Defluviitalea raffinosedens: one gene and its partner. The protein of the gene in region 1 interacts with the protein of each later gene in a pairwise test. Links are inferred from orthologs where the notes say so. Each region holds a gene or a part of one and is shown on either strand. Other genes may lie near its edges.

Evidence for each region.
Region 2: the proteins of JOD07_RS09220 (region 1) and topA interact in binary tests that used the Escherichia coli proteins (3 or more experiments, as listed by UniProt). The link is inferred for Defluviitalea raffinosedens from one-to-one orthologs.

What each region holds. Positions count from the first base shown.
Region 1 is NZ_JAFBEP010000011.1:18,304-34,168, forward strand. The notes cover bases 6,022-8,960. They hold JOD07_RS09220 (YigZ family protein), read right to left. Parts: upstream 7,856-8,960; coding sequence 7,187-7,855; downstream 6,022-7,186. Other genes in these bases: cysK (cysteine synthase A), read right to left, coding at 6,022-6,682; JOD07_RS09215 (CoA-binding protein), read right to left, coding at 6,798-7,184; JOD07_RS09225 (DUF6514 family protein), read right to left, coding at 7,976-8,290; hflX (GTPase HflX), read right to left, coding at 8,507-8,960. In the rest of the region: JOD07_RS15995 (nitrilase-related carbon-nitrogen hydrolase), read right to left, coding at 371-685; JOD07_RS09185 (nitrilase-related carbon-nitrogen hydrolase), read right to left, coding at 667-1,056; 23S rRNA (uracil(1939)-C(5))-methyltransferase RlmD, read right to left, coding at 1,186-2,571; JOD07_RS09195 (YebC/PmpR family DNA-binding transcriptional regulator), read right to left, coding at 2,829-3,566; JOD07_RS09200 (YjjG family noncanonical pyrimidine nucleotidase), read right to left, coding at 3,603-4,319; JOD07_RS09205 (stalk domain-containing protein), read left to right, coding at 4,528-5,706; more of cysK, read right to left, coding at 5,759-6,021; more of hflX, read right to left, coding at 8,961-9,772; JOD07_RS09235 (glutamine synthetase III family protein), read right to left, coding at 9,808-11,928; mgrA (L-glyceraldehyde 3-phosphate reductase), read left to right, coding at 12,274-13,269; JOD07_RS09245 (SHOCT-like domain-containing protein), read right to left, coding at 13,319-13,705; JOD07_RS09250 (hypothetical protein), read left to right, coding at 13,911-14,114; JOD07_RS09255 (Spo0E family sporulation regulatory protein-aspartic acid phosphatase), read left to right, coding at 14,415-14,609; JOD07_RS09260 (polysaccharide deacetylase family protein), read right to left, coding at 14,646-15,455; JOD07_RS09265 (polyprenyl synthetase family protein), read right to left, coding at 15,513-15,865.
Region 2 is NZ_JAFBEP010000004.1:84,820-100,652, reverse strand. What follows is about bases 5,711-8,617. They hold topA (type I DNA topoisomerase), read left to right. Parts: upstream 5,711-6,082; coding sequence 6,083-8,152; downstream 8,153-8,617. Other genes in these bases: codY (GTP-sensing pleiotropic transcriptional regulator CodY), read left to right, coding at 8,466-8,617; dprA (DNA-processing protein DprA), read left to right, coding at 5,711-6,070. Outside these bases: JOD07_RS04805 (anaerobic ribonucleoside triphosphate reductase), read left to right, coding at 1-2,099; JOD07_RS04800 (MerR family transcriptional regulator), read left to right, coding at 2,355-3,167; JOD07_RS04795 (YifB family Mg chelatase-like AAA ATPase), read right to left, coding at 3,219-4,748; more of dprA, read left to right, coding at 4,943-5,710; more of codY, read left to right, coding at 8,618-9,245; flagellar basal body rod protein FlgB, read left to right, coding at 9,552-9,929; flagellar basal body rod protein FlgC, read left to right, coding at 9,945-10,385; flagellar hook-basal body complex protein FliE, read left to right, coding at 10,415-10,723; flagellar basal-body MS-ring/collar protein FliF, read left to right, coding at 10,771-12,411; flagellar motor switch protein FliG, read left to right, coding at 12,418-13,431; JOD07_RS04750 (FliH/SctL family protein), read left to right, coding at 13,424-14,164; flagellar protein export ATPase FliI, read left to right, coding at 14,185-15,498; flagellar export protein FliJ, read left to right, coding at 15,522-15,833. UniProt on the Escherichia coli protein: Releases the supercoiling and torsional tension of DNA, which is introduced during the DNA replication and transcription, by transiently cleaving and rejoining one strand of the DNA duplex.

The DNA of each region.
Region 1 (15,865 bases):
TCTCCTTTCTAAGCCTAGCTAATATATCATTTTATTTAACTAGCCTTTTATCATCTTTTACTCTGCGGTTCTCTAGTATGTAGGAAAAGTATACCGTTTTCACATGGCTTATATCACAAGAATTGATTTCTGTAGGTGTTTTACAGCATCTGTTCGTAGGAATATGTCAATCAGTTTTAGGCATTTTTTGAAAAATTTCAGTTCACGGATACACCTCTACCTATACGCAAATCACCCATGTTAGATAAGCAAAGGAATCTCTCGTTTTAAAATTTTGCTTAATTCATGCCCATTCTCAATAATTCATCAGTCAGTGCACGGCGGCCTTTTTCACCAAAATCCAATTCGTTTTTTTCAAAACTACATACCATTAAAAACTACATACCATTAAATTTTCATGATTTCTGTTGCACTCAATAATTATCTGTCCGGATTTTCCAACAAACATCGTGGAAGCTGTCTGAAATGGTGCAATTGAACTTACCGATAGTATCGGACAAATATTTTCTACCGCTCTAGTTTGCAAATGTGTTTTTAGTAAATTATATCTGTCAGTATCGTTATTATCAGAAACATCGTAAAACAGAATAACATTTAAATCTGTATTTTGGCAATACAATTCTCTGAAATACTCGGGAAATCGCACTTCAAAACATATCCGTATTCCTACAGTAATACCATTGATTTTGAAAACGCCGTGCTTATTACCTTTTTCAAAGTTCTCTTTATCCCAACCCCATAGGGCTGTTTATCATAAGATGTCATCGGCGTTCCCGGACGAAAAATTACGGCTCTGTTAAAAATAGAATTACCCTCACTACATATCGTACCGATAACTAAACCTATCCCTGTTTCATTAGAAATTGTTTGCAGTTTGACAAGCAAATTATCCACCAACTCAAAATCAACAGAATCGGTGTTTGGAATACTCAAAGGCGGATATCCTGCCAAACAACATTCCGGAAACACTAACAGACTAACACCTTTGATGGCTGGCTTCATATATAGCTTTTTTGATAATACTGTAATTCCGTCGAATATCACCCGAAACAGCAAATTGATATGCAGCAATTTTCATTTTTTCCTCCTTTGCATCATATAGCTCTCGTTTATTCCTACCAGCGCCTCCAAATATCTATTAATAAATATTTCATCAAAAACTAGTCCATTTCATTTAGGTTAGTATTATAACTCTCCGGCACTACACTCTCTAGTATCGAGGCACATCAATGCCACACACTCAGCATGATTCGTGTGGGGGAACATGTCTACACATCGTACTTTTTCTACTTTATAACCGTTCTCTACAAACACTTTCAAATCCCTTGCCAAAGATGTCGGTTTGCAGGATACGTATACCATCTGTGGGGCGCCGAAGTTGATGATTTTATGGATGGCTTTGGGATGGATACCATCCCGGGGTGGATCCAGGATGATTAAATCTGGCTTGTCTTTTAGTTCATCTACTTTTGTCAGCACGTCTCCAGCGATGAATTCGCAATTATGAAGGCCATTTAATTTGGCGTTTTCTTTGGCTGCTTTTACTGCTTCTTCCACGATTTCAATGCCTATAACTTTTTTTGAAACGTCCGCCATGATTTGCGCGATGGTTCCTGTTCCGCAGTATAAGTCGAATATGATTTTATCTTTTGTGGAACCGGCAAAATCTCTTACGACAGAATAAAGTCTTTCTGCACCAAAGGAATTCGTCTGGAAGAAGGAAAAGGCGGATATTTTGAACTTAAGGCCCAGGATTTCTTCCATAAAGTAATCTTGTCCGTAAAGAATGCGGGTTTCTTCACTTTGCACCACATCGGCCAGACTGTCATTAATGGTATGAAGTATTCCTTTAACTTCGCCTTCAAGTTTAATTTCAAGTATTTCTTGAACTAAGCCTGATAAGTCCACTTCCATCTGTGAACTGGTAACTAAGTTAACTAAGATTTCTCCTAATTTTGCGCTTTTTCGCACGACTAAATGTCGAAGATATCCTTCATGTCTTCTATTATGATAAAAAGGTATTTTTCTTTCCTTAAAGTACTCGAGTACTGTCATCATAATCTTTGTAAAATCTTCATCTACGATTTGGCAGCCTTCTACAGTAACCATTTCGTAGAAACTGCCCTTTTTATGCATCCCTAGAGCTAAGTCCCCGTCTTTTTCTACGTCTCCAAAGGAGAATTCCATTTTATTGCGATAGGAATATTCTGATGGGCTGGGTACGATATCCAGAAACTCATATCCTTCTATCCCTGCATTGTCCAGCAATCTTTTTACTTGATTTTGTTTAAGCTTGAGTTGCTCTTCATAAGGCAAGGTTTGATAAGTACATCCTCCACATATTCCAAAATGGGGGCAAGCGGCTTCTTTTTCTATAGGCGCTCTTTCCAAAACTTCTAAAATCGATGCTTCTATTTTGTCTCTGCGTTTTTTGGTAATCTTAACTTTTACTTTTTGGCCTTTGATTGCATCTTTTATGATTACTTTTTGATCATCTATATAGGCGATACCTTTGTTCGGAAATATTACATCTTCTATAATGGTTTCATAGATTTCATTTTTCTTAGGCATGATTTTCCTCCACTGAATTAGATTGGTCTTATATTATCAGTCGTTCTATTTTTAATTATTATTCTCCCCTGAAGAAAGAATATTTCTCAACTATATCACAAATTAGTTCTCTTTTTTATCCTTTTGAGCCATCATCATTGGATAAAGTTGCTTTTACAGGGGCTACTGTAAAATAATAATTAAAAAGCCTTCTATAGAAATAGCTTAAATATTTCCAGTAGAAGGCTGAATCCTTTTGTATAATATTTGAAAACTGTCTACTCTTCCTCTGGTTCGTCCCAGTTGTGGTACACCTCTTGAACATCATCGTCATCTTCAAGAAGATCTAATAAAATCCTCATTTTCTTTATGTCTTGTTCATCTGTTAATGTTGTTGTTGTCTGAGGAATCATTGCTATTTCTGCTGATGCCATCTTAATGCCTGCTTTTTCAAGTGCTTCTCTTACAGCAGAAAAGTCTTCAGGAGCTGTTAAAACTTCATATCCTTCTTCTTCTACATTAAAGTCTTCTGCTCCGGCATCCAAAGCAAGCATCATCAGCTCATCTTCATCGATATCGTCGCTTCTTTCGATGATGATTTGACCTTTTTTATCAAACATGAATGATACGCATCCGGTAGTGCCCAGGTTCCCTCCGCCTTTTGAGAAAGCATGGCGAACATTGGCTGCCGTACGATTTTTATTATCTGTTAATACTTCTACTATAACGGCTACTCCACTGGGACCGTAACCTTCATAAGTAATAGGTTCATAACTAACTCCAGATACATCTCCCGCTGCTTTCTTAATACTTCTTTCTATTGTATCATTAGGCATATTGTTTGATTTTGCCTTTGCAATGACATCTCTTAATTTTGCATTATTCGCAGGATCTGGACCGCCTTCCTTAACTGCAACTGCAATCTCTCTACCGATTTTTGTAAATATTTTACCCTTCTTAGCATCAGCTTTTTCTTTTTTGTGCTTTATGTTCGCAAACTTAGAATGTCCCGACATTCTATTTCCTCCTAACATTCTTGTATCTGAAATATTTTAGCATGATTCTAGCGATTTGACAATATCGCTTATTTCTTTCAGGCTTGAAACGGTATAGTCAGCATACTGGTCTTTTTCTGGCTCTTCTTTCCCTTTAGGATTAAACCATATGGTTTTCATCCCTGCATCTTTTGCACCTATAATATCTGCCCCAAAATCATCTCCGATAAACAGAGCTTCTTCATGTAATATATGAGCCTGATTCATGGCATAGGCAAATATCTCCGGATGGGGCTTTGCTTTTCCCACCTCTCCAGAATATACAATCCATTTAAAGTATTGCTTTAACCCTGATCGGTCTATTTTCATGACTTGAGTTTCGGAAAAACCATTTGTAATGATCCCCAAAGGATATCTTTCTGTTAATTCATCTAATAATTCTTTTGCCCCCTCAACTAAAAAAGTCCATGTAGGATATATGGATAAATAAAGCTCATTTAATGTGATAGCTAAATCCCGATCTGCAATATTATAACGCCCCAATAAATCTATAAAACGATTGATCCGTACTTCTTCATGTTTTAGCTCTCCTTTTTTATAGGCGTCCCATACCTTAGCATTGCAGCCATCATAGATTCTGGCAAATGTATCTTGATCATCCGGAATGGGATGAAGTTGTATTAAATATTCATATACCCTTTCTATGGTTCTTCTCTGCGCTTTGTCATGATCCCATAAAGTATTATCCAGGTCAAAGAAAATAGCTTTAATCATCTTGATTCCTCTCAATCCATTGTATTTTTATTAAAAGTATGTAAACGAATTAAAACGAAAGCTATGCATTTCTTGTCGAATCATGTTGACAAATTTATATTAATAATCGTACCATAAATATTATAACGGCTACAACACAATAATAACAGGCGATCTGGAAAACAAGAAGGCAAGACTAACAAGACTTAATTACAAAGGAGGAACTTCAATGAAAAAATTGGTGCATAGGTTGTTTATATTCACTTTCATCATGATGATCTGTCAAACTACCGTCTTTGCGTCATATACCTACTCAAATGAAATGTTTGACGGCAGAAAGTATTATCATACGTATTATCTATATGTAAATAATACTGAAATTACAACACCGGTTATGACAAGGAAAAATCACATTCCATATATACCATTAAAAGCGGTTGTAACTGCAATGGGTGATTCTTGCACTATGTCCAATAATCAAATCATCGTAACAAAAAAGGACAAAACAAAGATCGTAATGAAACCCAATTCTATTTACTTAACTGTAAATGGCAAAATTGAGCAATTCCTTTATAAGCAAGATGATTGGAATGAGTATGCCAATTACTACCCAATAATTAAAAACAATACTTTTTATGTGCCGTTTACTTATACATTTTCCAGGATCTTCGGTTATGAAGTGCATCAAGAAAGAAAAAACGGGCCGTCTACCTCCAATTCTATCAGTGAAATTATATCCATTTATATCGGGAAGGCACCAGAAAGATTTTATACCCCTTCAGCATATCCTTACGTATACCAATATGAATTGCCGACCCAGTCACCTTGGGGAGATTCAAAGATTAGCCTTCTTCCGGTTAAAGATTTTAGTCAGTTTAATACCAGACATACGACTAAAAATCCTATAAAAGATTTTCTTCACTTTTATGATACTATGCCCAATTTCATATGCAGTCCTCCAAGAGAGTATCCCGGCTTTAGTACTGTACCTTACAAGCAAAGATGGGCTAATTTTGCTGATGAATTAAGAAATGGAACATATAAAGTCGACTACACTCTTTATGGGTATGATGCTTATGGAATATATGATGTAGCGCAAAGCAATATCTATATTAATCAATCTGCCGATCAAGTCACCATAGGTTTGAATGGATTTGCATATAAGACCTGGGGGCAAAGATTAGGAGATGACAAAGTTCTGACTGAAATATATGATTTTAATTCTGCTGCTGCAATTCATTCGATTCTTAGCTATTACATGCCTAATGAAGGAGAAAAATTATTTGACAAACTGAGAAATGATGAGTTTTATTGGGAACAGCCTGTAAAATATGCTAAAGATCAATGTACTGTGACCATCAGGCATACGACCGGACCTACTGTCATTCATATACAATGGGACAAATAATTATTATGTAATAAAATATCCCCTTGAATTGGGTTCAAGGGGATATTTTATTTTAGTCTTGATTAAATAATGCTGTACTCAGATATCTTTCTCCGTAGCTTGGGGAAATCGCTAATACTTTCTTGCCTTTGCCAAGTCTTTTGGCAACTTTTAAAGCAGCAGCAACAGCAGCACCAGAAGAGATTCCTACAAGGATACCTTCTTCTTTTGCCATTCTTCTTGCTGTTTCCAATGCCTCTTCGTCTGCAATCTTTTCAATAGAATCATATATTTTGGTATCCAATACTTGTGGAACAAATCCTGCACCGATTCCCTGAATCAAGTGTGGTCCCTTCTTTTCTCCTGATAATACAGCGGATTTTGCAGGTTCCACTGCTACGATTTCTATATTAGGAATAGCTTCTTTTAATACCTGGCCGCAGCCTGTAATGGTTCCACCGGTTCCTACACCTGATACAAAAGCATCCAAATCCGTACCCATAGCCTCAAGAATTTCTTTTGCAGTCGTTTGGCGGTGAATTTCAGGATTTGCAGGGTTTTCAAATTGCTGTGGCATGAAGTAGCCTTCTTTTTCTACTAATTCCTTAGCTTTATTGATTGCTCCTGTCATTCCTTCTGCACCAGGAGTTAAATAGAGTTCCGCGCCGAATGCTTTTAAAAGTTTTCTTCTTTCCAAACTCATGGTCTCAGGCATGGTTAATACAACCTTATATCCTTTAGCTGCCCCAATCATCGCCAATCCTATTCCAGTATTTCCGCTGGTAGGTTCTACAATTGTGTCACCTGGCTTAATTTTTCCTGCTTTTTCTGCTGCTTCGATCATATTAAGAGCAATTCTGTCTTTTACACTGCTTCCAGGATTATACCATTCCAGTTTCACATAAACATCCGCACTGTCTGCATCTACTAACTTATTTAGTCTTACTATAGGTGTATTTCCTATTAGTTCAGTGATTGAATTATACACTTTACTCATTTCGTTTCCTCCTTTAATTCATATAATTCTTATATGAATTCATGGTTTTTCTTTTGGTTTATTTTACTATATATTTTTTTGATTTGTCAATACTTTCTCCATATTTTATTGAATTTTAATTTCTCATGGTCCTTAAGGCAACCAATACGCAAGCTTCAACAGCATTAATGCCTTTTTCCTTTGCCAAAGCAAGGAGTTCTTCGCTGACAGTTCCAGGCTGAAGCCAAATGTTTTTAATTCCGAGTTCGGCACATTCCTTTACAATTCCCAATCCTATTTTAGGGTTAACAACAAAATCAACCACTTCTGGCTTTTGAGGCAAATCTTTTAAACTTTTGTAGGCTTTGTCGCCGTCAATTTCATCATATTTAGGGCTGATGGGATAAACTGTATATCCTGCTTCTTTTAACGCTTTATAAATCTTATATCCGTATTTTTCCTGATCAGTGGTTGCGCCTACCACTGCCCAGATTTTCTTTTCCATTAATTTTTCAGGTGTCATAGTTATTCCTCCTCATTTATATCTTCAATCGTTAATTGATCATTGATCCATAGTCCATACACATATTTTACTTGCTTAATCTGTGCCTGAGCATTGCTTATTTCAGTAATTTTTTTTATAAACATTTCTTCATCGCCACTTTCTACCAAAACAACAAAGGTGATTTCATCCGTATAAATGGTATCCTGAATAACATTCCCCATTTGCAGAATTTCATACTGTATTTTGCCCAATCGGGAGTAATCTGTCACTACGTTGAAAACACAATACAGAACTTTTTCAACGATTTGAGCTGCCAGGACCCCTTCTTTTGCACATCTTCCATAGGCTCTCACAAGGCCTCCTGTTCCCAGAAGGGTTCCACCGAAATATCTTGTCACTACAATGGCGGTATTCTTCAGATCATCCCCTTTCAATACATTTAAAACCGGCAATCCTGCTGTGCCACTAGGTTCTCCGTCATCACTAAACCTCTGTATCTGGTTTCTTTCACCAACTTGATAAGCAAATACATTATGGGTTGCGTCCCAGTACTTTTTTCTCATTTCTTCTATGAAAGCCTGGGCTTCTTCTTCACTCTTAACTGGTCTAACCGTAGCTATAAATCTTGACTTTTTTTCTATGATTTCTGCTTCAGCAGGCTGTAATATCGTTTTAAATCTCTTCAGCATATCTCTTCTCCTCTAAAACTCTATAGTATGTTTATTATATCATATAATATTAATATTGAGTTTAATAAATTTATATCAGGTTGACATAACACAAGAAGCAAAAAAATTAAAAACACCTTGTTATCTCCAAGGTGTTTCATCTATTAAATCCTCTATCACATAAATCATTGAAACTGGTGTAACTGCGTGGGCTATTAACTTATCAATAATTTCCTTAGCTTTTTCCTTCTCATGGGTAAGGCATTCTATCTGATCAGTCTCGGTATAGATTGTTTCCCCAAAATGTGCATACTTTTTAACAATTTCAATTCCGTAAGTCTTAGACAAATTATTCATTTCATTGCGTTGTTTTTCTAAAAGAAAATATTCCAATTGAATCATTTCTCCGTCTGATTTGCGACAATTTCTGGTTCCTTCTAAGAATCTTGTCAGCATATAATAACCCCCCATAATAATCTTTGATGAAGCACAGCTGCACTTTCAAGGGTTATTATAGCAAAATATCAGAAAAAAACCAGAATAAAATTTCGCAATATTCAAGCAGATACATAGGATTTCGACATAATGAAATTTAATATTATTTTTTCTCTGTCGAATACCGTTAAACATTAAGAATATACGCGATATTTTTTGCATTTAAGAGAAAACCTACTATTCAACTATATATTTCTTCAGCTTACGATAAACTTCTTCGTTTACGTTGGCTTCAATGTAAATGCCTTCTTCTCTATATTCCTCCAAATTTTTCTCTCCTTGCCCCCGAATCAGTTGAAGCATCCCCATATCGGAGTAAGGAATTAATGCTTTTAAGGTCTTTCTATTGGCTTTTAGGATCTTTTCTATTTCCTGCAGCACTTCATTCAGACCCTCCGATGTCCTGGCAGAAACTTTAAAAGTCTTTTCTGCCTTTGGATCTAAGGGCAGATGACTCGAAACAATAACATCCATTTTATTGAATAACGTAAGGATTGGCTTCCCCAGGGCATTAAGCTTTTCCAGAGTCTCGTAAACGGTTTTCATATGGGACTCGATGCTTTGACTAGTACCATCCACAACATGGAGAAGAATATCCGCATATTGGGCTTCTTCCAAGGTAGACCTAAAAGCCTTGATCAAATGATGAGGCAGCTTTCTGATAAATCCAACCGTATCCGTAATCAGTACTTCTGATCCTCCGGGAAGTATGATGCTTCTTGTGGTAGGATCAAGGGTAGCAAATAATTTGTCTTCAGCCAATACGTCTGCGTTGGAAAGGGTATTAAGCAAAGTGGACTTCCCTGCATTGGTATATCCCACAATAGCAACGAGCGGAGTTCCTACTTTTTTTCTTCGTGTGCGGATCAATTCACGGTGGGTTTCTATCTCCTCCAATTCCGCTTTCAGTTGGCTGATACGATTTCTTATATGTCTTCTGTCGGTTTCCAGTTTCTTTTCTCCGGGACCTCTTGTACCGATCCCTCCGCCTAATCTGGAAAGGGCAGTTCCTACTCCTGCCAATCTTGAAAGCCGATATCTGAGCTGAGCCAGTTCGACTTGGATCTTTCCTTCTTTGGATTTGGCTCTTTGGGCAAAAATATCCAGGATGAGCATCGTCCTGTCCATAACTTTGCACTCAAGCATTTTTTCTAGATTTCTCATTTGGGCAGGGGAAAGCTCATCATCACAAATAATTCCCGTTGCCCCTGTCTCAATAATCCTGTTTTTAAGTTCTTCAATCTTTCCTTTCCCTAAATAAGCAGAGGGATGAATATTTTCCCTCTTTTGAATAACTCGGTCAAGGGTGACAGCTCCTGCTGTAGAAGCCAATTCTTCCAGTTCATCAATACTTTCTTCTATATTTTCATTGTCTTCTGTGTCTACTCCCACAAGAATAACTTTTTCAACAGGTTCTGTGTTTTCATATAATTGTTCGTCCAAAGACAATTCTCCTTTGTAAAAAATTTAGAAAAAGATTAAATTTGGAAAAGCAATTCGCTGTAAGTAGGGATAGGCCACATGTCTGCATCTACCAGCGTTTCAAGATGGTCTGTATCTTCTCTTAACTTTTTCATTGCCATGCAAACCTCATCTCGGTAGTAACATGCCTTTTTATAGGAATCCTCTTCCATGCTGCTTGCCTTATTGGTGACTTCTTCTAAACTGTTTAAGTTGCGTTTAAAAGAAGCTAAAGTTTTAGTTAAGTCTTCCAGTAATTCAACTTGAGCAGTCACATCGAAATCACCAACGTCTTTAATCTTTGCAATAGATTCTGCAACCTGTGTGGAAAACTTGATACATGCAGGCAAAATCTGACGCTTTGCCATAATAACCATAGTTTTTGCTTCAATATTAATGGTATTGATATAGTCTTCCAACAGAATTTCAAATCTGGCACATAGTTCAGTTTTAGAGAATACTTTATGTTTTTCAAATAAACGAATGGCTTTATCTGTTATAAGGGCAGGGATCGCCTCAACTGTAGAGGATATATTGGGAAGTCCTCTTTTGGCTGCTTCTTCGATCCATTCTTTAGAATATCCATTTCCATTAAAAATTACTCGTTTATGTTCCCTGATTGTTCTTCGTAAAAGTTCTCTTACTGCTTTGTCAAAGTCTTCAGCTTTTTCCAGCTCATCAGCCATTTCACACAGTACGTCTGCTACAATAGTATTCGTTACCACATTGGGATCGGATATGGATGCAGAAGAAGGAACCATTCTGAATTCAAATTTATTTCCTGTAAAGGCAAAAGGAGAAGTTCTGTTTCTGTCGGTGGTATCTTTGCGCATCTGAGGCAAAGTAGATACACCGATTTCGAGGATCTCTCTTTCTTTAGAGCATGCATCGCATCCTTGTTCTATTTGCTCCAGTATTTCTGTTAATTGATCTCCCAGGAAAATGGAGATGATTGCCGGCGGCGCTTCATTGGCACCCAATCTATGATCGTTTCCTGCATTGGCAGCAGACACTCTGAGTAAATCCGCATGCACATCAACCGCTTTTATAATTGCAGTTAAAAATAATAAAAATTGAATATTTTCATGGGGTGTACGACCGGGCTTTAACAGATTTTTTCCATCATCCGTTGAAAGAGACCAGTTGTTATGTTTTCCTGAACCGTTTACACCTGCAAAGGGTTTTTCATGAAGAAGGCAGGCCAGCCCGTGCCTGTCGGCAACCTTCTTTAGAGTCTCCATAATGAGCTGATTATGGTCGGCTGCTACGTTGGTAGTATCAAAAATCGGAGCAATTTCGAACTGAGCCGGAGCAACTTCATTATGCTTCGTTTTTGCCGGTACACCCAGCTTCCATAGTTCAATATCCAACTCCTGCATAAATGCTGCAACTCTTTCTTTAATGCTGCCGTAATAATGGTCTTCTTTTTCCTGCCCTTTTGGCGGCATAGCACCAAATAAGGTCCTTCCGGTAAAAATTAAATCTTTTCTTTTTTCATAGAGTTTCTTGTCTACTAAAAAGTATTCCTGTTCTGCTCCAACTGTAGTAATCACTTTTTTTGCTGTAGTATTGCCAAACAATCTTAAAATTCTTAGCGCCTGCTTAGAAATAGCTTCCATAGAGCGAAGCAAAGGGGTTTTTTTGTCCAGTGCATCTCCTGTATAAGAGCAAAACGCCGTCGGAATATATAATGTTATGCCATTGGCATCTTCTTTTAAGAAAGCAGGAGATGTGCAATCCCAGGCCGTATAGCCTCTGGCCTCAAAAGTGGCCCGAAGTCCCCCTGAAGGAAAAGATGAAGCATCAGATTCCCCTTTAATCAATTCTTTCCCTGAAAATTCCATAATCACACGACCATCGGACGTAGGGGAGATAAAGGATTCATGTTTCTCTGCCGTCATTCCAGTCATGGGCTGAAACCAATGGGTATAGTGGGTGGCACCTCTTTCGATAGCCCAATCTTTCATAGCATTGGCCACAACTTCAGCCACCTTAAGATCCAAAGATGCTCCTTCATCAATGGTTTTCTTTAACGCCTTATATGTTTCTTTTGGTAATCTTTCTCTCATAGTGGAATCATTGAATACATTGGAACCAAAATTCTCGGTCAGTGGGTTGCCTTGATATTTCTTATTCACTTTTTTTCCTCCTATAATTTATTTAAAAGAGTCATATTATATAAAAAACGTCCTCAAACTGTCTTGAGAACGCTGTGATTTCAAAGAATGTTGCGACAAAATAACACAAATTACCTTATTTGCAATCTGTGAGTATATTATCACACTAGAAATGTATATGCAATAGTTATATAAAAAATTATAAGCAGTTACAAAACCTGTTTGAACTCAATTCACCCTATGGTATAATTATTTTACATTATAAATCGTTATCCATTTAACCTATTGTGCATCTGCTACATAAATTCTAATGCTCTGTGAAATTTATTAATTCAATAGATATTATAATATGAAAGGACGGATAGTATGGAATATCAGGCATCTAGTACCAGATATGCAACAATGAAATATAATCGCTGTGGAAAAAGCGGGCTTAAGCTTCCTGCCATATCTCTTGGCTTATGGCATAATTTTGGCGGTGTAGACGTATTTGAAAACAGCCGTGCCATTGCCCGCCGTGCATTTGATCTTGGCATTACTCACTTCGACCTTGCCAATAACTACGGTCCTCCTCCGGGCTCTGCAGAAGAGAACTTTGGAAAAATGATGAAGTTGGATTTTAAACCCTACAGAGATGAAATGATCATCTCTACAAAAGCAGGACATTATATGTGGGAAGGGCCTTATGGAGAATGGGGCTCCCGAAAACATATACTGGCAAGTCTGGACCAAAGCTTAAAAAGAATGGGCCTTGAGTATGTGGATATTTTCTACTCCCACAGACCCGATCCCGAAACCCCTCTTGAAGAAACAATGGATGCCCTGGCCACCGCAGTAAAACAAGGGAAAGCCCTTTATGTAGGAATTTCCAAATATAAACCAGCGGAAGCAAAGAAAGCATTTAAAATTTTAAGAGACTTAGGCACACCCTGTCTTATTCATCAGCCCTCCTATTCTATGTTTAACCGTTCCATAGAAGAAGAAGGTCTGCTGGATCTTTTGGAAGATGAAGGAGTTGGCTCCATCGTCTTCTCTCCTTTGGCACAAGGCCTTCTAACAGACAGGTATTTAAAAGAAATCCCTGCAGATTCCCGGGCCGCTAAACCATCTATCTTCTTAAAAGAAAGTGACATTACACCAGAAAAATTAAGTAAAATCCGTCAATTGAATGAACTGGCTAAAGAAAGAGGACAATCTTTAGCACAAATGGCTCTTGCCTGGGTGCTTCGAAAAGGACGCGTCACTTCTGCACTGATCGGAGCAAGTAAAGTGAGCCAAATAGAAGATAACGCAGCTGCTTTGAATAATCTGGAATTTAGCGAAGAAGAATTAAATAAAATAGATCAAATTTTAAATTCTTAAGCAAAAAAGAGGCAATTAAGCCTCTTTTTATATTTAAACATAATTCATTTTAAAGATCTTCTGTATGGTCCTCTGTATCAGAAGATGCTTCAAAGTGCTCTTCTTCATGATTTTCATTTTCTTCGGCAGGCCGGTTTTGCTGTTCTCTAAATACTTTTCCCACTTCTTCAACAGTCTTCATAGTGTTTTGAACCATGATCTGCATCATTTTTCTTAATTTTGGCTCTAAGTCTTTTACAGCACTGCCCATCTTTTGTGCCAGTTCTTTGCCCCATTTATCTAAATCTTGAACAAATTCTTCACCTTTATGTTCATTTTGTGATCTGTTGCTATGCACGTCGTCAGAGCCAACAGCTTTTAACATTTCAACAGCTTGCTCCGGTGTAATTTTCCCCTCATCCACCATTTTTAATATCATTTTTGCTTCTTCACTCATAATAATCCTCCTTTTTTTATTTTATATTATACCCTCTATTCTTACATAATAATAAACTCGTTATTATATACGCAAAACTTCTTATTTTGTTTGAGAAAATTAAAACTTCTCTATAGCTTTTCCAAATTTTAAAATACGAATCATCTTTTTTAATCCGGGCAACCTAAATATGTAAGGATTCATTCATAAAGGAGTGCTGATATTTATGTCTAAAGATCTTCATAACCCTAATATATTTCACAATAAAATAGATTTTGAACACGAAACCTCTACCGCCAGTATGCACTTTGAATCCGGCGACCGCCCAACACCAAGAGAAGCAAAATCTCAAAAAGCTCAACTAGATTCCAAACATTCAGTTCCCGGAAAAGGCGACGTAAAAATTCAAATGAAGGAAAAGCAGAGATAAAGCCGCAGTTTATGCGGCTTAAAACATTTTTAATTTATATTTCATTGGATTAAATAATTTTATACTTTAACTCACTTCTATTCTTTTTCATCATACACTAAAGTATAAAGATTTATACGTTCAGCCTTACATTTATAGAATTAATTACCTATTTTTTCAATCTCATCTTCCTATATTTCTACTTTTATAGTATTATGTAATTACATAATATTACTTTAATAGATAATTTATTCATTTAAGTAAATTATATAAATTATCCTCTGCGTTTGAGAATAATCTTATTGAGAAGAGGGGGTAAATATGGGTAAAGATAAAAATTATACGACGGAAGAAATTGAACTTTTAAAGACAGCCTTGGATACTCTCTTAGAACAGCGAAACTACAATTTATTAGATCCCCTTGTACAGCAATTAAGCAGAAAATTAGATGCATTAATTAATAAAGTAATAAAACAGCAAACGATCCCAAACAAAAAAAAATCTGAGGAACAATAAGTTAAATATAAATAGTAAGTCAAATGGCTTACTTTTTTATTTTATTTTTAAACTTGCCTGTTTATTATCTTTAATCGGTTTTTGTCTGCCTTCATGGTCTAAATAATAATTTTTCTTATAAATAAGCTGGGAAATAGGCACAAGTTCATATCCCTGCTGCTTTAATCCCGTAATAATCGTATCCAATACATCCTTTGTGTACTTGGCATTATTATGGAATAGTATAATTGAACCGCTTCCCAGATGCTTGTTGTCTAATACCTGCTTGATCAAGGGATCTGTTCCCAATTCTTTCCAGTCAAGGGAATCTACGTCCCATTGTATTGTGTAATAACCGCATTCTTCCGCCGCCTCAATCACTGTATTATTATATTCTCCAAATGGCGGCCTGAATAAATTCATATCGATGCCTATAAGCTTCTTGACTTCTTCATGAGCTGCCATGATCTCTTTTTTATTTCCTTCTTTTGATAACTGCCCCATATGAGGGTGTTTATTGGAATGATTGCCTATGTCGTGCCCTGCAGCAGCAATTTTCTTAACTTTATCGGGGTATTTTCTCACCCAGTCACCAACTAAAAAGAAAGTTGCTTTAACACCATGTTTATCAAGAATTTGAAGAATTTCATCAGTGTCATCTGCACCCCATGCCGCGTCAAAGCTAATAGAAATCTTCTTGTCATCTCTTTCTACACAATAAATGGGAAGCTTTCTTTGCTGTTTGCTGGAAACATTGTTAAATACTCCTGTAACATAAGGTTTTGATAATCCCATGGAAATAATAACCAAGAGAAATGCACAGAGTATTTTAAAGATCCCTTTTACATGGATAACATATATTTTCATAAGAAATCCCCCCTCTTCATATTTCTATTCAAAGGGAGGATCATATATTCTAAAATCTTATAATAATTGAAGCAAATCTTTCGTTATATTTTTATAAGGCCCATCAGCAATATGATCCAATGCTTCTGAAGCTTTATAAATGAATTTCTCCTTTAAAAGCTTGGTTTCCTCTAAGGCATTGGTTTCTTTTACTAAGGCGATTACTCTGTTAATCTCTTCTTTTTGAATTTGATTCTTTTTACTTAAAAGTTCTTTTAACTCTTTACTGACTGAATGATCTTGCAAAGCAAATAATAAGGGCAGTGTATAAATGCCTTGCTGAATATCATTCCCTATAGGTTTTCCTTCTATCTGCTCCGTTGAAGTATAATCCAGAAGATCGTCTCTGATTTGAAATGCCATTCCGAAAG
Region 2 (15,833 bases), on another replicon or contig:
AAACCGCAAAATCATATATTTTGTACAGAGCAGCCAGAACAAAAATCAGGGAAAGTCAAACAAGACTGATGAAAACATACCATGGAATTACATATGCAGAAGCTGAAGAAAATGACCTGATGAGAGAAAATGCAAATGTAGACGGAAATACGGCTATGGGAGCTATGCTTAAATATGGGTCAGAAGGTGCTAAAGAATTTTATCATCTTCATGTTTTAAATCCTGAACATTCAAAAGCTCATCAAGAAGGGAAAATACATATACATGATTTGGATTTTCTAACTTTGACACTAACATGCTGTCAAATAGATATTATCAAATTATTTAAAGATGGTTTTTCAACAGGGCATGGTTACTTAAGAGAACCACAGGATATATTCAGTTACGCAGCTCTTGCTGCAATTGCTATTCAAAGTAATCAAAATGATATGCACGGAGGGCAGTCCATTCCTAATTTCGACTATGGATTAGCTCCTGGGGTGGCAAAAACATATATAAAACTATATAAATCTAACCTGGGGAAATCCCTGGAATTTTTACTAGACCTTTCTGCTGAAGAAGCCAAAGAAATAGCTAATAAAGGTATAGATGAAACCATTATGAAAACAGGTTTAAAACCTCAATTGGAGATGAACACTGAATATTTAGATACAGAATTAGAAATACTTAAAAATCTGTTAAATATAGATGATATTCAAATAATAAGAAAAGCACAAAATTTTGCTTCAAAGCATGCAGCAAAGGAAGTAGATGAAAAAACATTTCAGGCAATGGAAGGTTTTATTCATAACCTTAACACAATGCATTCAAGGGCAGGAGCGCAAGTTCCTTTCAGCAGTATAAATTTTGGAACGGATACGTCACCGGAAGGCAGGATGGTTTCTAAAAACTTTTTATTGGCAACCGAAAGAGGACTTGGAAATGGCGAAACTCCAATATTCCCCATATCCATTTTCAAGGTAAAAAAAGGAATTTCATTTGAAAAAGGAGATCCTAATTATGATTTATTTAAATTGGCTTGTAGAGTTAGCGCTAAACGACTTTTCCCTAATTTTAGTTTTTTAGATGCACCTTTTAATAAAATTTACTATGATAAATATGGTACTGAGGGAGAAGTAGCGTATATGGGTTGCAGAACCAGAGTGATCGCTAATCACTATGACCCCAGTAAAGAGATTACTTATGGAAGAGGGAATTTAAGTTTTACATCTGTGAATCTACCTTATATCGCAATTACATCGAAGGGAAATGTGGAGGTCTTTTTTCAAAAACTGGATGAAACCATCGATTTAGTAATAACACAATTATTAGAGAGATTTGAAATCCAAGCAAAGAAAAAAGTTAAAAACTTTCCATTTTTAATGGGACAAAAAATATGGATCGATTCTGAAAAACTTGGAAGGAATGATGAGATTAGGGAAGTTATTAAACATGGTACTTTAACAATGGGATTTATTGGATTGGCTGAGGCATTGAAAGCGCTTATCGGCAAACATCATGGAGAATCCGAAGAAGCACAAGAATTGGGGTTAGAAATAGTTGAACATATGAGAAAACGTATGGATGAAGCTTGTGAAGAATATGGACTTAATTTTTCTTTGATTGCCTCTCCTGCAGAAGGATTGTCTGGAAGATTTACTGCCATTGACAAAAAGCGTTTCGGTATCATAGAAGGCATAACCGATAGAGAATACTATACCAATTCTTTTCATATTCCCGTATACTATCCAATATCTGCATTTGACAAAATCAGATTAGAAGCTCCTTACCATGAATTATGTAATGGAGGCCATATTACGTATGTTGAGTTAGATGGTGATCCTCTAAAGAATTTGGAAGCATTTGAAACGATCGTCAGAGCTATGGCTGAATCAGGTATAGGCTACGGTTCTATAAATCATCCGGTAGATCGTGATCCTATATGTGGTTATACTGGTATACTTGATAATGAATGTCCTAAGTGCGGACGTAAAGATGGAGAAGATGGTGTTTATTTTGAAAGAATACGTCGTATTACAGGCTATCTGGTAGGAGATTTAAGTAGATGGAATGATAGTAAAAGAGCAGAAGAAAGAGACAGAGTAAAGCATAGTATATAAATATTTTCAACTCATAGTTTAAAAGAGCTTACATTATTACATATAGTACGTAAGCTCTTTTAATTATATCCAATTTTTTATCTCAAATTATTCAAGATCAAGCGCATACAGGATGCTTATTGTATTTTAAGTATAGAATTTTAAGCCAGTTATATGCGTTGAAAAAATTAAGTTTTTGTTGTTGACTTTGACATTATGGGAAGCTTTATAATGATATTAACAGTTAACTGTTATTAATTAATTGGAGGTTTATATATGTATACAATCGGAGAATTCTCCAATATTGGAAAAGTCTCAACTAAGATGCTTAGACATTATGACAAAATAGGTTTATTAAAACCTAACTATGTAAACCCTGATAACGGATATAGATTTTATACAAAAGATCAGGTTCAAATAATTTTGCTCATTAATAAATTGAAAAGATATCAATTTTCCCTACAGGAAATAAGTAATCTTATTCATAACAGCAATGACAATAGAACACAATTAATTAAGTTGCTCAATGAAAAAGTTAAAAATATTAATACACAAATAGCTCTTTACAAATTTTTATTACAGGACATTGAAGACGAAATAAAAAGATTGAAAAATGGAGGAGATATTATGCCATCAAAACGTAATTTTGAAATAAAGATTGATGAACAGAAAGTAATTAGTGTTGTTAGTATAAGAAAAACAATCAATATGGAAGAGATAGGAAGTGTAATAGGAAAAGCATTTCAAACCATTCATGAGAATGGATTAGAGTCTGCAGCACAGGTTATGACAAAATATTATGATGAAAATTTTGATCCTGAGAGTGCAGATATAGAAATATGTATTCCGGTAAATAAAACCATACAAAACCTAACTAAAGACTTTGGAGGATTCACTTATGTTCATACAACTTATGTTGGCCCATATTCTGAAATAGGAGAAGCATATGCATATCTGACAGATTGGATAAAGGATAATGATTATGAAATTATACAGCCACCTTTTGAGAAGTATATAAAAGGTGCGGAATCAGGATGTTCTCCAAAAGAATTTATTACAGAAGTTTGCTTCCCAATAAGAAAAAAATAAAAAATTGATAGGTTTATAACTAAGAGCTTACAAATCATTTGTAAGCTCTTTTTATGCCCAATATTTTCTGTCCAAACTTCTGTATTGTATGGCTTCACTCAAATGATGCAATTTTATATTTTCTTCTCCATCTAAATCCGCGATGGTTCTTGCTACTTTTAAAATCCTATGGTATGCTCTGGCACTTAAATTTAACTTTTCAAAGGCGGTTTTAAGTAAATTCCTTTCGGTATCTCCTAGGGAACAATATTTTTCAATTTGAGCAGCAGATAATTGCGAGTTAAAGAAAATCGACTCATCTTTATATCGTTCTTGTTGAATTTTTTGGGCTTTTAATACTCTTTTTTTAATACTTAAAGAAGATTCGCTTTTTTCCCGAATATCTAAATCGGAATATTTAACAGGAGATGCTTCTACTTGAAGATCTATTCTATCCAGCAGCGGCCCTGAAATTTTCGATAAATATTTTTTTATTTGATCTGGCTGACAGTGGCATTTTTCTTCGTCTCCTAAATAACCGCAAGGACATGGATTCATTGAGCAGACCAACATAAAACTGGCAGGGTATGTAAGGGTCGCATTGATTCTTGATATTGTAACCTCACGATCTTCTAAAGGCTGTCTGAGAACTTCCAACACATTTTTATTGAATTCTGGCAATTCATCCAGGAATAACACACCGTAATGGGACAGGCTTACTTCTCCGGGTTTAGGAATTCTTCCGCCTCCAATAAGTGCAGTATTTGAGATCGTATGATGAGGAGCACGAAAAGGTCTTGTATTAATTAAAGCTTTTTTATTTGGAAGGAGTCCTGTAACACTATATATTTTGGTGATTTCAATACTTTCTTTAAAAGACAAATCTGGTAGAATTGTAGGCAATCTTCTGGCCATCATAGTTTTACCAGAACCCGGAGGGCCTATCATTAATATATTATGAGAGCCTGCTGCAGAAATCTCCAGAGCTCTTTTGACATGAACCTGTCCTTTAACATCTGAGAAATCCAAATTTGAATTCACACTGTTTTGCATTATTGAATTCACATCTACTGTAGTTTTAAAAAGAGGTTTTTCATTTTGTAAATGCAGTATAACTTCTTTTAATGTACGTACACCCATTACTTCCATATTTTCTACTAAAGCACCTTCTTCAGCGTTTTCGTAAGGAACAATACATTGGGTAATTCCATTCTGAGATGCTGAATATACCATTGGCAAGATACCATTAACGGGTTTGACGCTTCCATCCAGGGACAATTCTCCAACTATCATGGTTTTATTTAAAATATCTGCAGGAATAGGTTGACTGCAGCTTAAGATACCTACAGCAATAGGTAAATCAAAGGCTGAGCCTTCTTTCCTGATATCAGCAGGTGCTAAATTCACTGTAATCCTTTTTATAGGAAATAGAAATTCTGAATTTTTAATTGCAGCTCGAACCCGCTCTTTTGCTTCACGAATAGAGGAATCCGGAAGACCTACTAAATCAAAACCTGGTAGGCCCTCGCTTAAATCCACTTCTACGTCTACAAGGTATCCGTTAATACCATAAAGAGTGCAACTTTTTACCTTACTAATCATTTTAATCTCCTTCCAAAAGTTTAATTTCATCAGAAGTATTCCACATTTTTACATTTAATAAACTCACTAGATCAATGAGTGTTGAAATATATGGGAATGATGGTAAAATTGATATCGTTATATTTTTGAAAATTAAGAATACAGCTGGAATAAAAATATACAAATAGGAGAATATGAATAAGTAAAGAATATGAATGGGTGATATCGTGAAGGAAGAAATGAATCGAACTCTTTACTGGATTTGGATAACAACAATAAAGAGATTAAAAAAAAGTAGAGTTAAGCAACTGTTGGATTATTATAAAACACCTGAAGAAATTTGGAGAGAAGACTTAGGATTTTTAAAGGATCATTTTAAATTAACCGATGAAGAAGTATCTTTATTAAAAAATTCTAAGAGTCCCAAAATACTAAAAAAATGGATTAAAGAATTAGAGCAAATGGGTATATCTTATTATTCAATTGATCACCCTCTTTATCCAAGTATTCTAAAAAATATTGCTGATCCTCCTCTTGGGATTTATGTTAAAGGAAAGATGCCATTCTTTGATAAAGGTTTCCTGGCGATCGTTGGAACCAGAAAATGTTCTGAATATGGAAGAAGAGTAGCTAAAAAATTAGCACAAGAGCTTTCTCATAAAGGTTTTGGAATTATTAGCGGTCTGGCAGAAGGAATTGATGCAATGGCTCATAAAAGTACACTTGAAGCTGGAGGATTTACAGCAGCAGTAGTTGCAAACGGACTTGATCTATGTTATCCAAAATCTAATACTCAATTAATGGAGGAAATCGAGGAAAAAGGTGTATTAATTTCGGAATATCCTCCTGGAACAAGACCTATTCCAGTTTATTTTCCCACAAGGAATAGAATAATCAGTGGTCTTAGTCAAGGTGTTATTGTAATAGAAGCTGGAGAAAAGAGTGGTGCTTTAATAACGGCGGATTTAGCCTTAGAGCAAGGGAAAGAGGTTTTTGCAGTACCTGGAAGTATTTTTAGCAGTACGAGTAAAGGTACTCATAAACTTATTCAACAAGGAGCAAAACTTGTTACGGATATTGAAGATATAGTATGTGAAATTAGTACTAATTTTATCAATAATAAGGCTAATGAAAATTTGCAATATGAAGGTAAAATAACGAATAGACTTGCAATAGAAGAAAATATAGTATATGATTGTATAAGTTTTGAGCCTTCCCATATTGATGTATTATCTGTTAAAACTCATTATCCTGTAGATAAACTTCAGGGGATACTTACTCTTTTGGAATTAAAAGGATTAATACAACAACTGCCGGGTAAAAGATTTGTTCGAAATCAGTAATGGAGGGGTATTATGGCAAAATATTTAGTGATTGTAGAATCACCAGCAAAAGCAAAAACCATTAAAAAATTTTTGGGGAAGTCTTATAAAGTAGAAGCTTCTATGGGGCATGTAAGGGATTTGCCTAAAAGTCAAATGGGTGTAGACATAGATGATAATTTTGAACCAAAATACATTACGATTAGAGGTAAAGGTGAATTACTCAGCAAATTAAGGAAAGAAGCGAAAACTTCTGATAAGATTTATTTAGCGACTGACCCTGATCGAGAAGGAGAAGCGATTTCTTGGCACTTATTTCATGCTTTAAAATTAGATGATAAAAAAACTAGCAGAATAACATTTAATGAAATAACCAAAAATGCTGTGAAAAGTTCTATTAAAGAAGCAAGAAAAATCGATATGAATCTTGTAGATGCCCAACAAGCCAGAAGAGTATTAGACAGAATTGTTGGATATAGTATAAGTCCTCTTCTTTGGAAAAAAATACGAAAAGGTCTTAGTGCTGGTAGAGTCCAATCTGTTGCATTACGATTAATTTGTGACAGGGAGGATGAAATAGATAATTTTATTCCTACGGAATACTGGAGTATTGAAGCAGAATTTATTACTCCTTTAAATAAAAAATTTGAAGCAAAATTTTATGGGTTAAAAGATAAAAAACTTGAAGTAAATTCTAAAGAAGAAGCAGATGTAATTATTCAGGAAGTCAAAAAGCAGCAATTTAAAGTAGAAGAAGTTAAAAGAGGAGAACGTATTAAAAAGCCTGTTGCTCCTTTTACAACCAGTACGCTTCAGCAAGAAGCATCTAAATACTTAGGATTTTCTACTCAAAAAACTATGAGAATTGCCCAACAGTTATATGAAGGCATTGACTTAATAGGTGAAGGAACAGTTGGTCTTATCACTTATGTTCGTACAGATTCTGTCAGGATTTCTCAGGAGGCTCAGCAGCAAGCCAAAGAGTATATTGAACATACCTTTGGAAAAGAGTATTTAAACTTAAATCCTTCAGAATACAAAGGAAAAGGAAAAACTCAAGATGCTCACGAAGCAATAAGACCTACAGACATTAACAGGCATCCAAAAGAAATCATAGATTCTTTGTCGAAAGATCAGTATAAGTTATATGAACTAATATGGCAGAGATTTACTGCGAGTCAAATGGCTCCAGCAAAATATGATACATTTTCTGTTAAAGTAAGTGCAGGAAAATATATTTTTACAACTTCTGGTTCGTCTCTTAAATTTGATGGCTTTCTTGCAGTATATAACAAAGAGCAGGAAAAAGAAGAAATCACTGATTTTGAAATAAAAAACAATGATTTGTTACAGTTAAATACTTTAGAGGGCAAGCAACATTTTACACAGCCACCTGCAAGGTATTCTGAGGCTTCATTGGTAAAAACTTTAGAAGAAAATGGAGTAGGAAGACCTAGCACGTATGCGCCCACGATTACTACTCTTTTAGCTAGGGGATATGTAGTAAAAGAAAACAGAGTTCTTTATCCAACTGAGCTAGGAGAGATTGTGAATGATATTTTAAAAAATTACTTTAAGAGTATTGTGGATGTAGAATTTACAGCTCAAATGGAAGAGCAATTGGATGAAGTTGAGAGTGGAGAAATTCATTGGAGGAAAATTATTCAAAGTTTTTATCCAGATTTCAAGCAATCATTGCAAATCGCAGAGCAAGAAATAGGTAATATTGATTTGGAAGAAATTACAGATGTCATTTGCGAAAATTGCGGGAAGAATATGGTTGTCAAATATGGTAGATATGGTAAATTCCTTGCATGTCCTGGATTTCCTGAATGCAAAAATACTAAGCCATTATACGAAGAAGCAGGGGTGAATTGCCCTGAGTGTAATGGTAAAGTAATTATTAAAAAAACGAAAAAAGGGCGTAAATATTATGGATGTGAAAACAATCCTGAGTGTCAATTTATGTCTTGGAACAAACCATCAGGTGAAAAATGCCCGAAATGTAACAGTTACTTAATAGAAAAAGGGAAAAAAACACAGAATATAGTTTGCAGCAATTCTGAATGTGGATATATTCATATTAGTGAACATAATGAATGAAGAATTTGTTTAAATTTAGAAAAAATATTTTATAGTTAAGAAATAAAAAAAGTTAACTTTTTATTAAAGCTTATTAAAAGATATTGTTTTTTTAAAGAATCAGTGTTAATATATATTTAAAAGAAAAAAGTCATTATTTAGAAAAATTTAACAATTAAGTTGACTATGTCAGCTTTCTTTTTTTGATGATTGCAGATTGAGGTGAAACCATTAAAAAAATATTTGTAATTGTATAAAGTAAGAATTTTGAGAACATAATATTAGACAAATAATACAAATAATAATCAGAAAGAGTAATTAAGGAGGAAAGTAAATGTCAATTGAATTATTAGAAAAGACAAGAAAGTTAAATCGTTTATTGCAGCGCTCTGGTTCAGACCCAGTTATATTTAATGATATATGTAAAGTATTAAGTGAAGTTTTATCTTCTAATACGATGATTGTTAGTAAAAAAGGTAAGTTTTTGGGGGTATATTATACTAACCCCTCTAATGCACTATTTAGTTCAGAAGAAGAAATAATAGGAAAGTTTATTGATACTCAATTTAATGAGCAGCTTTTAAATATTGTAGAAACTAAAGAAAATATACCATTATCTGAGTTTTACATTAAAGATGTTGAAAAGGACATAATTGGGAAATATACAAGTACTATTATTCCTATCAGTGCTGGTGGTGAAAGATTAGGCACTCTTCTATTATATAAAGAATCAGGAGAATATATTACAGAAGATTTAATATTAGGAGAATATGGAGCAACTGTGGTTGGATTGGAAATACTTCGTTCCCAAAGCGAAGAATCAGCGGAAGAAGTTAGAAAAGCCACAATTGTGAAATCTGCTATAGGTACTTTATCTTATTCAGAATTAGAAGCAATACTTCATATATTTGAAGAGCTCAATGGATCAGAAGGATTGCTGGTGGCAAGTAAAATAGCTGATCGAGTTGGTATTACAAGATCTGTTATTGTCAATGCTCTTCGAAAGTTTGAAAGCGCTGGTGTAATTGAATCTCGTTCTTTAGGTATGAAAGGAACATACATAAAAGTACTTAATGATGTTCTTTTAGAAGAACTAGATAAGTTAAGAAAGTAAATTAAAAGCGGCGAAAGCCGCTTTTTTAATAATTATTAGTAAAAAATATTAATACTCTATTAATAAGTTTACATAAATTACAACAGGAATAGGTCTAATTATTTAAAACAATCTTGTTGTCCTTTTTTTATTTAGTGTATATAATTAAAATAAAAGTCGTCTAAATTAGAAAAAAGTTTATAATTATTGAATGGAAAGTTATAAAAAAATGATTTCTAAAAAAACACAATACTTTATAAAAATTCAATGATTTACATTAAATTGAGATTAGTGTAAAATATGTGTATTAAAGGAGGGGGCAAAGCAATGATTTTTAATCGTCTTTACAGTAATGCTAATGTTTTGGAAAAGGCTTTGGATGCTTCATGGCTTCGTAATGAAGCGATTTCTAATAATATCGCTAATGCAGATACACCAGGATATAAAAGAAAAGATGTAGAATTTGAAAAATATTTAGAAGATGCTGTCGCATTTAATAAATCTGTGCATAAAATAAATATAAATAGCATTCAACCTAAAATTGTTACAGATAATAGTTCTTTGCAAACACGTTTAGATGAAAACAATGTAGATATTGATGTTGAAATGACTGAACTGGCAAAAAACAGCATTAAATATAATACTTTAATTTCATTAGTTTCGAAGAAATTTAAAGGAATCGATACAGTTTTAAATCTTAAGTAGAGGGGAGCCATTTAGATGTCTTTTTTTAATTCTATGAATATAAATGCAAGTGGACTTACAGCTCAAAGGCTTCGAATGGATATTATTTCGCAAAATATTGCTAACATCAATACAACCAGGACAGAAAACGGACAACCATATAGAAGAAAAACTGTATTATTTGAAGAAAGAAGCAATAGCGCATCTTTTAATTCCATTCTTAAAAATAGTATGGATCAATTCAATGGTTCCGGGGTAAGAGTATCAAGAATAGCAGAAGACAACAGTGATTTTAAGATGGTTTATGATCCAGAACATCCTGATGCAGATGAGAATGGATATGTGAGAATGCCGAATGTGAATATTATTGAGGAAATGGTAAATATGATATCGGCAAATAGATCGTATGAGGCAAATGTGACGGCTATGAATACGAATAAAAATATGGCATTAAAGGCATTAGAAATTGGACGTTAAATTTATCCATAAAAATTAGGGGGATATTTATGAAAATAGGGTCAATAGGTTGGTTTGATTCCATAAAGAAAATTGAAAGTTCAAATCAAAACCAGGTAGAAAAAAAGGGAAAAGTATTTGAAGATTTTTACAAAACTGCAATGGAAATGATTGAGCAAACAAATACATTGCAGAAAGAAGCAGATCAAATCGGACTAGATTTTGCTATGGGAAAAACCGACAATATCCACAATGTGATCATTGCTCAAGAAAAAGCTGGCATAGCCCTTCAGTTTACTGTGCAAGTTCATAATAAAGTATTAGAGGCTTATAATGAAATTATGAGGATACAGCTGTAAAAAGCTTTTTTACTTTATATATAATTGCACAGAAATGAGGTGGATAAATGCAAGAGACAATTTCCTATATATCACAGCAGATTACTGAATACTGGAATAAATTTGATAAAAGTCAAAAACTCAGGTTAATACTCATAGCTTTTTTTGTTGTTTTAACTTTAGGAATTGCAATATTTATTACCACAAGACCAAAGATGGTTCGATTGTTTAACGAAGAATTGACAGTTTCTCAAGTAGCTCAGATTAAAGAGGTACTAGATGGTGCAAGTATATATAATACTACCAATGATGAAGGAACAGTAATTCAAGTAAAGAAAAAGGATTATGCTAAAGCTAAAATGACTTTGGCTAATGAGCAAATACCTGATAATGGTTTTACCTTCGAGGATGCATTAAATAATGATATGGGGACAACTGAAACAGAAAAAAAAGCAAAGTTAAAAGAAGCAAAACAGCAGGAGCTTGAAGCTGATATAGGTGCAATCGAAGGAGTAAATAAAGCAGAAGTTCATTTGGTTATTCCAGATGATGATAATTTTTTCTTAGCTTCTACCAGAGAGGCGAGAGCCAGCGTTAAGCTGGATTTAAAAACTCCATTAAGCAATAAACAAATTATGGGAATTGCCCATTATGTTGCTGGAAGTGTAGAAAATTTAGATGTAAAAAATGTACGAGTTATAGACAATAAGGGGAATATACTTTATCTGGGAAATGAAGAGAGTCCTGGAGTAAACATGGATGAACAACAGGATAGAAAACTAGCTGCAGAAAAAAATATTGAAAGCAAAGTAATATCGATATTAGGACCATTATTTGATGATGTTAGAGTTACACCTAACCTTGTTTTGAATTTTGATCAATACAAAGAAAAACAAGAATTAGTTAGTTCTCCAATTGAAGGAGAAGACCGCGGACTTATATCTTATGAAAATACTGCATCACGAAAGACTTCTAGTGGATCCGAAGGGGAAGAACCTGGCCTTGCAGCAAATGATAATGAGATACCGGCTTACGAGATGGGAGACCAGAATAATTATCAGGCTAAAGAAGATCAAAAAGAGATTAAATATGAATTAGACAAGAAATATACAGAGTTAGAAAAAAGTGTTGGAACGATTATACCTGAGCAATCATATGTATCTGTAGTTGTCTTGCGAGATAAGATATACGATCAAGAGAAGAAAGAAAAAGAAGAAAGAACAGGCAAAGAAGACGAGTTGCAGGAAAACGAGACCTGGGAAGAGTTTAAATATCGTATCAAGTCAAGAGCAGCCATGATAGACATTGATAATGAATATCCTGAATTGGAAAACTTAGTTGCAAAGGCAGCGGGAATTAGTGTAGATAATCTTGAGATTGTCGGGTATGAGGTTCCTGTATTTATAGATAAAGAGATTCAAAAAAGGCCTTATAGTGAATACGTAATGTTAGGGATTTTATTTGCCCTTATTGCATTGTTTGCGTTTGCATTAATTAAGAAAACTGAACCTCATGAGATTACTGAAATTGAACCTGAATTATCTGTGGAAGAAATGCTTGAAAATGCACAGACGAAGCAAGAAGAAGTTGATCCTATTGAATATAATGAAGAGTCAGAAATCAGAAAGCAAATTGACAAATTTGTTGAAGAAAAACCTGAAGCAGTGGCTAGTCTGTTGCGCAACTGGCTAAGTGAAGAATGGGAGTGAACATAAATGGCAGTTGTGAGGGAGGAATATTCAGGTAAAGAAAAAGCCGCCATGCTGCTTATTGCATTAGGACCTGAAAAATCTGCAAAAATATTTAAGCATCTGAAAGAAGAGGAAATAGAGCAGCTGACTTTAGAAATTGCAAATATTCGAACCGTTTCTGCACAAATGAAAGAGAAAGTACTGGAAGAGTTTTATCAAATTTGCTTGGCACAGCAGTATATTGCTGAAGGAGGGATTTCTTATGCCAAGCAAATTCTGGAAAAAGCTTTGGGAAGCGAAAAGGCTTTGGAGGTTCTCAACAAACTTACTGTTTCTCTCCAGGTTAGACCTTTTGACTTCGTTCGAAAGACAGATGCGTCTCAATTATTAAACTTTATCCAAAATGAACATCCTCAGGCTATTGCATTAATTCTTGCTTATTTAAAACCAAGTCAGGCGGCTACCGTTCTTGCAGCTCTTCCTCAAGAGAAGCAAGCTGATGTAGCAAGAAGGATTGCTTTGATGGATAGGACTTCGCCGGATATTATAAAAGAAGTTGAAAGAGTATTAGAGAAAAAACTATCTTCGTTAGTAACAGAAGATTATACTGCAGTTGGTGGAGTAGATGCAATAGTTGAGATTATCAATTCTGTTGACAGAGGTACCGAAAAGCATATCATGGAAACATTAGAAGTTGAAGATACTGAATTGGCAGAAGAAATTAAGAAGAAAATGTTTGTATTTGAAGATATTATTACTCTGGATAACAGATCTATTCAAAGAATCCTTAGAGAAGTTGATAATAATGACTTAGCAATAGCATTAAAAGGTGCTGGAGAAGAAGTTCAAAATGTTATTTTTGCTAATATGTCCAAGCGTCTTGCTACAATGATCAAAGAAGATATGGAATACATGGGTCCTGTTCGTTTAAGAGACGTAGAAGATGCTCAGCAAAAAATTGTTAATATCATTCGAAAATTAGAAGATGTAGGTGAAATCGTTATTTCCAGAGGTGGAGGTGACGAAATCATTGTCTAATATCATCAAAGGATCTAGTGTTAAATTGAATCGTGAACAGATTGTTCACATTGACATTAGTGACAAACCAATTGAAGACATTATATTGGAAGAAGATGATAATTCTTTAGAAATCATTAAGGAAAATATTGTTTTGAAAGCCAAGCAAGATGCTCAAAGAATGATCCATGAAGCCGAGAAAAGAGCTGCAGAAATTTTAGAACAGGCGAAAAAAGATGCCATGTTTGCAAAATTGAAGATTGAAGAAGAAGGACGACAGCAAGGATATCAAGAAGGCTTTCGTCAAGGGACAGAAGAAAGTAAAAAATTAATTCATCAGGCAAAGCTAGAATTGGAAAATGCACTTAAAGAAAAAGAGAGAATGATTCGTGAAATTGAACCTCGAGTTGTAGATATAATTATTTCAATTTCAAAGAAGATTTTAGATCATGCAGTTAGTATAAATAAGCAATCTATTGTATATTTAATAAGAAAAGGCTTATCAGAACTCAAAGATCGCAGTGAAAATGTCGTAGTTAAAATATCAGAAACAGATTACGCATCGTTAATGGAATCAAATGAGGATCCATTAAGCAGTTTCGGTGTCACTGGAAAAATTGATGTAGTCAAAGATTCGTCTTTAAAGACTGGTGATTGTATTATAGAAACTCAATATGGAAATATCGATTGCAGCTTAGGTACTCAGTTTGAAGGCTTAAAACAAGAATTACTGTTAATTTTGGACAGTAAATGACATATAGAATGGGTGAGGGTTTGAACAGAATTAATATTGAAAAATATCAAAGAGTATTGGATAAAAACTATATACGATATCAAGGTAGGGTATCCCAGGTTGTTGGATTGACTATTGAATCTATTGGCCCTATTTCAAATGTTGGTGATATGTGTTTTATTCAATCACAAAATGGTGAAAATTCTGTAATGGCAGAGGTTGTAGGATTTAAAAATAATAGAATATTATTAATGCCATTGGGAGACATGGCAGGAGTTGGTCCAGGAAGTATTGTCGAGGCCTCTAAAACTGTGCTTAGTGTTCCTGTTGGATCACAATTGTTGGGAAGGGTGCTTAATGGATTAGGTTATCAAATGGATGAAAAAGAACCTATCAATTGTGATTTGCAGTATCCGATTCAAAACCAACCGCCAGACCCTCTTAAACGTAAACGTATAAAAGATATATTACCATTAGGGGTTAAAGTCATTGACGGCCTATTAACTGTAGGTAAAGGACAAAGAGTTGGTATTTTTGCGGGTAGCGGTGTCGGGAAAAGTACACTGTTAGGTATGATTGCCAGAAATGCTAAAGCGGATATCAATGTCATTGCTTTAATAGGCGAACGAGGAAGAGAAGTAAGAGAATTTATTGAAAAAGACCTTAAAGAAGATGGTCTTAAACGTTCAGTTGTTGTCGTTGCCACGTCAGATCAGCCTGCTTTAGTCCGACTTAAAGCAGCCCAGACAGCCACTGCAATTGCTGAGTATTTTCGAGATGAAGGAAAAGATGTATTGCTTCTTATGGATTCATTAACGCGTTTTTCAATGGCTCAACGAGAAGTGGGCCTGGCTATTGGCGAGCCACCTGTTACAAGAGGATATACACCTTCAGTTTTTGCTGCAATGCCAAAACTCTTAGAAAGAGCAGGTAATTCTGATAAAGGATCTATTACGGGATTATACACAGTTTTAGTTGATGGAGACGATATGACTGAGCCTGTTACAGATACAGCTCGTGGGATCTTGGATGGACATATTGTATTGTCGAGAAAAATTGCTAATAGAAATCAGTATCCTGCTATAGATGTATTACAGAGTGTATCACGTGTAATGAGTGATATTGCTAGTGCCAGACATAAGGAATTGGCTTTTAATATAAAAAGATTGTTAGCTGTCTATAGAGAAGCAGAAGATCTAATTAATATTGGTGCCTATGTTAAAGGCAGTAATGAAGAAATAGATGAAGCAGTAGATAAGTACAAAGCAATTCTTTCATTTTTAACGCAGAAAGTGGATGAAAAATACGAACTTGACGAAGTTCTGGAAGAAATGAATAAAATCGTTTCTGCTTAAAAATTAATTAGAAGGAGCAGTTTATGGGCCGATTTCAATTCCGAATGGATAATATCTTAAGTCTTAGAGAGAAATTAGAGGATAAGAAAAAGCAAGAATTTGGAGCCGCGACAAGAAAGCTTCAAATTGAAAATGAAAAGAAACAGAGTTTAATTAATGAATCAATTTATTGTTCTGAGGACTTACGTAATAGAATAAAACATCAAATTATTCCTGAAGAAATTATTTCCTATAATCAATACCTTCAGTTATTAAAAAGAAAAACTGTTGAACAAGAGAAAAGAGTAAAAAAAGCAGCACTTTATGCTGATAAAAAACGAGAAGAATTATTAGAA